DNA from 3 places in the Lysinibacillus sp. NPDC097287 genome. Region 3 is predicted to be linked to each of the others. Evidence: riboswitches for the same ligand, from Rfam matches in the RefSeq annotation. Region 3 holds a riboswitch; each other region holds the start of a gene.

Region 1 (2,271 bases), on a different contig from region 3:
TGAGGGGCGATCTGATAAGCTTCGTATCGCGCCAATATTAAATGAAGAAGTCACGATTCTTTGTACAAATGGCACAATTGGTATTCATCAATTAGAGGAATTACTGGATCCATATGAGCAATACGAGCTGTTCACGTTTTTTGATGCGGATGCATCAGGAGAAAAATTACGTGCGTTGATGGACAGACATTACCCAGAGGCAGAACATTTACGGACAATGCCGACATATAAAGAAGTAGAGACAACGCCAAGAAGGGTGCTAGCGGCGATTTTATTACGTGCGCATTTCTCTATTCATAAAGAATACATTTTGTAAGGTTGCGTGAGAAAATGGATGATTGGTCAAGAGAACAGTGGGAAGCATCTGTACAGTCGGGTGTCAAAACCGCGTTATATTTATACACGCCGTTGTGTGGAACATGTGCAGTAGCTTCAAAAATGATGGACGTTGTTGAGCAGCTTCTCCCAGATTTACTGTTGGGTAAGGCGAATCTCAATTATATGGAGCAGTTAGCATATGATTACCACATTGAAAGTGTGCCTTGTTTACTTGTTTGTGATAGCGGTAAAGTGACAGAAAAAGTATATGCTTTTCAATCCGTACCATTTTTGTACGAATTATTAAAGAAATCAATTGACTGAACTTTGTTAGCGTGTTAAAGTAACAACTATATTAATTTTATTCAGCATTATTCCTTATTTCATTTTTTGTTGTAGATAATATGTGTTGTATTTTTTACATGACATATTTATGTTGGTTGAATAAAATTAAAGCCTCCGGCGGATGTCACAGATTTTAAAAGGAGTGAATTGTGCAGGCACAATTCAAAATCTGGACGCAATTACGCCAAGGCGAAATTGATAAAACAATAAATATCGAACTCTTATGAAGAGTGGCTGAGGGAAGTGCCCTATGACGCCCGGCAACCATCACGAATGTGAAAAGGTGCCAAATCACCCAAAGAAATTTCTATTTTCTTTGACAGATGAGAGAACGGTTCAACGTATATGATACGTGGCCCCTTCTACTTGTTTGTGAGTGGAGGGGGCTTTTTATATGCATTCAACAAATGTGTTCCTATATCAACATTGTAACGATAAGTTACGGAAACAACCACTTCGACAAGTGGCGCGATGAATGAATATCGAACCTCCGGCGGATGTCACAGATGTTTTGTGCGCGAAAGCGGAGCGTCAGAAGCAGATTTTGAGAGGAGAAAGAGGAGGTTAGCCTAAAAGCGTCGCATCCATGCGACAACAGCTAACTGACCTGCATCACGCAGGCCTAAGCACAATTCAAAATCTGGACGCGATTACGCCAATGCGTAATTGATTATGAAGAAAAGGAGTTTTCGCTATGATACAGCTTCAAAATATAACGAAGAAGTACAAAACCGCGAATGGCGAATTAACAGCAGTCAAAGATGTAAACCTTTCTATTAACAAAGGTGAAATTTTTGGCATTATCGGCTACAGTGGTGCTGGTAAAAGTACGATGATTCGTTTATTAAACGGTTTAGAAAAACCGACATCGGGTACGGTGACGGTGAATAACCAAGAATTTTCAGCAATCAAAGGGCAAAAGCTTCGTGATGCTAGACAAAAAGTAAGTATGATTTTCCAACATTTTAATCTACTTTGGTCAAGAACAGTAGCAGAAAATATCGCTTTCCCACTTGAAATCGCAGGTGTACCAAAAGCACAGCGTGACACGCGTGTGAAAGAACTTATTGCATTAGTTGGATTAGAAGGAAGAGACAAGGCGTATCCTTCACAGCTATCAGGTGGTCAAAAGCAGCGTGTGGGTATTGCCAGAGCGCTTGCAAACAATCCGGAAGTCCTTCTATGTGACGAAGCAACATCTGCACTCGATCCCGAAACAACAGATGCGATTTTAGATTTATTAGTCGACATTAATGAACGACTTGGCTTAACGATTGTACTGATCACACATGAAATGCACGTCATTCGTAAAATTTGTCATCGTGTTGCAGTAATGGAAGCTGGGGAAGTCGTTGAGAGTGGCGAAGTGCTACAAGTATTCCAAGCACCACAAGCAGATATTACGAAAAAGTTTGTATCGCAAATTACGGATACGAAAGAAACACAAGAAACAATTGCTCAATTAAAGGCTCATTACCCAACAGGACAGCTTGTGAAGCTTATGTTTGTTGGTGAAAAAACAGAGCAACCTGTCATTTCACAATTAGTGAAGAAATTTGAAGTAGAAGTAAGCATTGTACACGGGAATATTTCACAAACGAAAAATGG
Region 2 (2,271 bases), on a different contig from region 3:
GATCATGTTGTAATGGCGATACCGAATGAAGCCGTACAGCGTTTATTAAGAGATGAGTCTTTAAATGAGTATTTTGAACAATTCAGTACAGCTTCAGCTATTACAATTTATTTAGGATTTGATGTGCCAGATACGGTGTTGCCGGCAGATGGAACGGGTTTTATTGTTTCACATAATTCTGATTTGCAATGTAATGCTGCTACGTGGACGAGTCGAAAGTGGAAACATACCTCTGCTGAAGGCAAATTACTCGTGCGACTTTTCTATAAGAGCATTAACCCTGCATATGAGCAGTTACGTGCGATGTCAGAGGAAGAACTAGCAGAAGTTGCTTTGGAGGACGTACGAAAAAGCTTAGGAATCGAAGATAAGCCAGTAGTAGTTAATGTCGCGAAATGGATAGATCAAATGCCAAAATATGATTTAGCGCACCATGATGCATTACAAGGACTAACTGCTGAGTTAGAAGTAAAGTATCCAAACTTATCACTTGCAGGGTGTTCTTATTTTGGAGTTGGCATTGGCGCTTGCATCCAAAATGGTAAAAAAGTTGGCGAGATGATAGCTGGAAAACTTGTATAAAGGTTTTTTCCATATAGTAGGGGAAACATAAAATTGATGTGTTTTAGATTAAAATTTCTTTGTTCGGTGAAATAGTCTTGACGTCAACGAGCGTAAGCGATATGATTCTTTTAATTATTTAAAAAATTCATACAATATTCTTATCAAGAGAAGCCGAGGGACTGGCCTTATGACGCTTCAGCAACCAACTTAATGTCAGGTGCTAAATCCAGTAGACCTTTTGGTCAGTAGATGAGAAGGAAAAACAATTACGACTCGTTAAAGCCTTCTTTTTGTAAAGAAGGCTTTTTGCTTTATTCAGCGTTAGAACGCTGAATAAAACAAAAGCCTCCGGCGGATGTCACAGATTTTAAAAGTAATGAATTGTGCATACACAATTCAAAATCTGGACGAAGATCCGCTAGAGCGAATTTTATAGATGATATGCGACAGAGGGGGCTAAAATTTATGGGATTGCTTGAAAAGTTAAAAACACATGTGCTAACAGCAGATGGTGCAATTGGCACGTTGTTATATGGTTATGGTTTGGAGTACTGCCACGAAGAGATGAATGTGCAACGACCTGAGTTAATTGAAAAAATTCATCGTGAGTATATTGCGGCAGGTGCTGATATTATTCAAACGAATACATACGGAGCGAATGCTATTAAACTAGCACGGTATGGTTTGGAATCACGTGTACAACAGTTCAATGAAGCTGCAATAACAATTGCCAAACGATCAGCTGCAGATGGTGGACAGTTTGTACTAGGCACAATTGGTGGGATTCGCGGCATTCGTAAAAGTGACGCGACGCTGGAAGAAATTTTAACAACAGTTGAAGAGCAAGCAACAGTGTTATTGGCAGGCAATCCGGATGGCCTTCTACTTGAAACCTATTATGATTTTGAAGAATTAACAGCAACTTTAAAGATGCTAAGAGCAAAAACACAGTTGCCAATTATTGCGCAAGTATCGATGCATGAGCCAGGTGTATTACAAAATGGAATATCATTGAATCAAGCGTTACATGAATTAGAAGCATTAGGCGCGGATATTGTTGGGGTAAATTGTCGTTTGGGTCCGCATCATACGATTCAAGCGTTTGAGGGAGTGGAGTTACCTAAAAATGCATTTATGTCGGCTTATCCAAATGCCTCCCTTTTAGATGTGGAAGATGGCCGTGTGGTCTATGAATCTGAAGCGGATTATTTTGGACGCGCAGCGGTTGCATTACGTGACCAAGGTGTACGTTTAATTGGGGGATGCTGTGGTACGACACCAAAGCATATTGCTGCAGCTAAAAAGTATTTAGAAGAGTTAACACCTGTGCAAAACAAATCTGCGAAGCCAGAAAAGATTGAGATCGTGCGTGAGCCGGGACCAACAACGTACGAACCTCTTCATGAAAAGGTGAAGCGTGAGCGTTCAGTTATAGTGGAGTTAGATACACCTAGACATTTAGAAATAGATGGCTTTATAGAGGGCGCGAAAAAATTATATGAAGCTGGTGCAGATGTAGTGATGATGGCCGATAATTCTTTAGCATCACCACGTATTAGTAATATCGCGATGGGGGCGTTGGTGAAGCAAATGCATGGTGTGCGTCCATTGACGCATATTACATGCCGTGATCGTAATCTAATCGGCTTGCAGTCACATTTAATGGGCTTAGATGCATTAGGTATTCATGACATTTTAGCCGTTACT
Region 3 (2,271 bases):
TATTCATGACTCACGTCTAGAACTTGCTAAGGAACTTGGTGCAACGCATACAATTAATAGCAAGACCGAGAATTTAGGGGAGCGTATGCTTGAAATTACTGGGGGACAAGGCGTTAATTATTCCATTGATACAACAGGTGTTGCGGCAGTAATGAAGGCAGCAATTGACGTACTTGGTGTAGGTGGTATATGTGCACCCGTAGCTGTCACACCTAATAGTATTGAAATTAGTACACTTACTGATTTAGTATTTGCAAACCGTAAGCTTATTGGTGTACTAATGGGTGATACTGTACCACAAATTGCGATTCCACAATTAATTCAATACCACCAAAGTGGGCAATTCCCATTTGAAAAGCTCGTAAAGTTTTATAAATTTGAGCAAATTAATGAAGCTTCTGCTGATTCAAATAACGGCTCTACAATTAAGCCGATACTCATTGTTGATGAATCTTATCGTGCGGACGAGCCACTCATCTAAATAAAGAAGAGACCAACTCAACGGGGAGCTGGTCTCTTTTTTATCTCTTATTCAAAAAACACTTTATCTGTATTGTATTTTGCACGGAATGTGTTAATCGCATATGTTTCATAAATTTCACGTTCCATTGGGTCGTCAATTTCATATACTTCAATTTTGAAAATCTCGGCACGGTGCTTTTGCATCGGTGACACGTTATCTTCAAAGTGCTTTTTAATACGTTGACGAATTTTACGTGCTTTACCTACAAATAATAATTCGTTTTTTTCATTGTAGAAAAAGAAAATACCGCCTTTTTCACGTGTGATTTTATGGAAGTCGATAAAACCATGATAAGGTGTGATTTCTACATCTCCTGGTTTTAATACTTGTTCACGTTGACGAATAACTAAGTCTGGTTTTGGTAGTTCGATTTTAATCAAGATATTCACGTTCCTCTCTATTACATAAAGTATATCCTAACATAATTCAAGCGCCGTGGCTATTACGAACTGAATTATGACATATTAATAACATAAAAACTTGCGTGTGTAAAATTTTTAAAACTGTTTTTAAGGGTAGGCTATTCTAATCTATTGATGAATAAAATAATAATGACTACTATTTATCGAAAAGAACTAATGTAAAAGATCCATACTTAACTCCTCTAACTTACAAAAAACAAAATATTCTATGTTTTATTGAAATTCTGTATTATCCATGGTACAATTCAGCTTAATTAAATAGTCTTATCAAGAGAAGTCGAGGGATTTGGCCTGTTGACGCTTCAGCAACCTCTAACTTAGTTAGAAAGGTGCTACTTCCAGCAAAGGATTTTTTCCTTTGAGAGATAAGAGTGATCGTGATTAAAACCCTCTCATTCTATCTCACATGGAATGAGGGGGTTTTTTAATTTATATAAAGAGAAATTGATGAAATGGGGAATGCAAGATGCCGATTAATATTCCGAAAAACTTACCAGCTGGAGAACATTTACGTGAGGAAAAAATCTTCGTAATGGAAGAGGACCGTGCGAGGACACAACAAATTCGTCCGTTAAATATTTTGATTTTCAACTTAATGCCTGAAAAAGAAAAAACTGAGTTGCAATTACTACGTTTACTGGGGAATACGCCGCTTCAAGTAAATATTACGTTTTTAAATACAGCAACACATGAGTCTAAAAATGTTAGTAAATCACATTTACAGTTATTTTACTCAACATTTAATGAAATACGTCATCGCCGCTTTGACGGTATGATTATTACCGGTGCACCTGTTGAAAAAATGGAGTTTGAGGACGTCAATTACTGGGACGAAATCGCTGAAATTATGGACTGGTCAGCGAAAAACGTGACATCTGTTCTACATATTTGTTGGGGGGCGCAGGCTGCTCTTTACCACCATTACGGTATCGGGAAATTTGAACTGCCTGAAAAATGCTCAGGCGTCTATTCACATGTTATTACAGACTTGACGGTTGATTTAGTTCGTGGGTTTAGCGACGCATTTACTGCGCCACATTCTCGCTATACTTCAGTTTCCATTGATGATGTACGCGCTCATCCTGATTTACGTTTATTATCATATTCTGAGGATGCAGGCGTCTTTATTGTCCAATCAAAGGATAATAAAAATATTATGATTACTGGCCATCTAGAGTACGATGCGACAACACTTGCAGACGAGTATAGCCGTGACGTTGCTAAGGGACTTGATATAGATGTACCTGTTAACTATTTCCCTAACGATGATCCAGCAAAAGAGCCAATTAATACATGGCGTGCTCATACACATTTACTATTCTCAAA

Evidence for each region. Region 3 has a riboswitch for S-adenosylmethionine ahead of metA (homoserine O-acetyltransferase MetA). Riboswitches for the same ligand answer to the same signal wherever they lie in the genome.
Region 1: linked by a shared signal. The riboswitch ahead of ACIQ2D_RS17460 (methionine ABC transporter ATP-binding protein) and the one ahead of metA (homoserine O-acetyltransferase MetA) in region 3 are both predicted to bind S-adenosylmethionine.
Region 2: linked by a shared signal. The riboswitch ahead of ACIQ2D_RS19595 (bifunctional homocysteine S-methyltransferase/methylenetetrahydrofolate reductase) and the one ahead of metA (homoserine O-acetyltransferase MetA) in region 3 are both predicted to bind S-adenosylmethionine.

Annotation. Positions count from the first base shown of each region.
Region 1 covers NZ_JBIWCX010000014.1:48,821-51,091, forward strand. The annotation lists gene ACIQ2D_RS17450 (toprim domain-containing protein) at 1-316, shown strand, start outside; gene ACIQ2D_RS17455 (thioredoxin family protein) at 331-642, shown strand; SAM riboswitch class I at 882-993, shown strand; gene ACIQ2D_RS17460 (methionine ABC transporter ATP-binding protein) at 1,358-2,271, shown strand, end outside.
Region 2 covers NZ_JBIWCX010000019.1:29,170-31,440, reverse strand. The annotation lists gene ACIQ2D_RS19600 (protoporphyrinogen oxidase) at 1-582, shown strand, start outside; SAM riboswitch class I at 720-820, shown strand; gene ACIQ2D_RS19595 (bifunctional homocysteine S-methyltransferase/methylenetetrahydrofolate reductase) at 1,030-2,271, shown strand, end outside.
Region 3 covers NZ_JBIWCX010000009.1:141,595-143,865, reverse strand. The annotation lists gene ACIQ2D_RS14235 (NAD(P)-dependent alcohol dehydrogenase) at 1-481, shown strand, start outside; gene ACIQ2D_RS14230 (nucleotide excision repair endonuclease) at 529-903, opposite strand; SAM riboswitch class I at 1,207-1,317, shown strand; gene metA (homoserine O-acetyltransferase MetA) at 1,412-2,271, shown strand, end outside.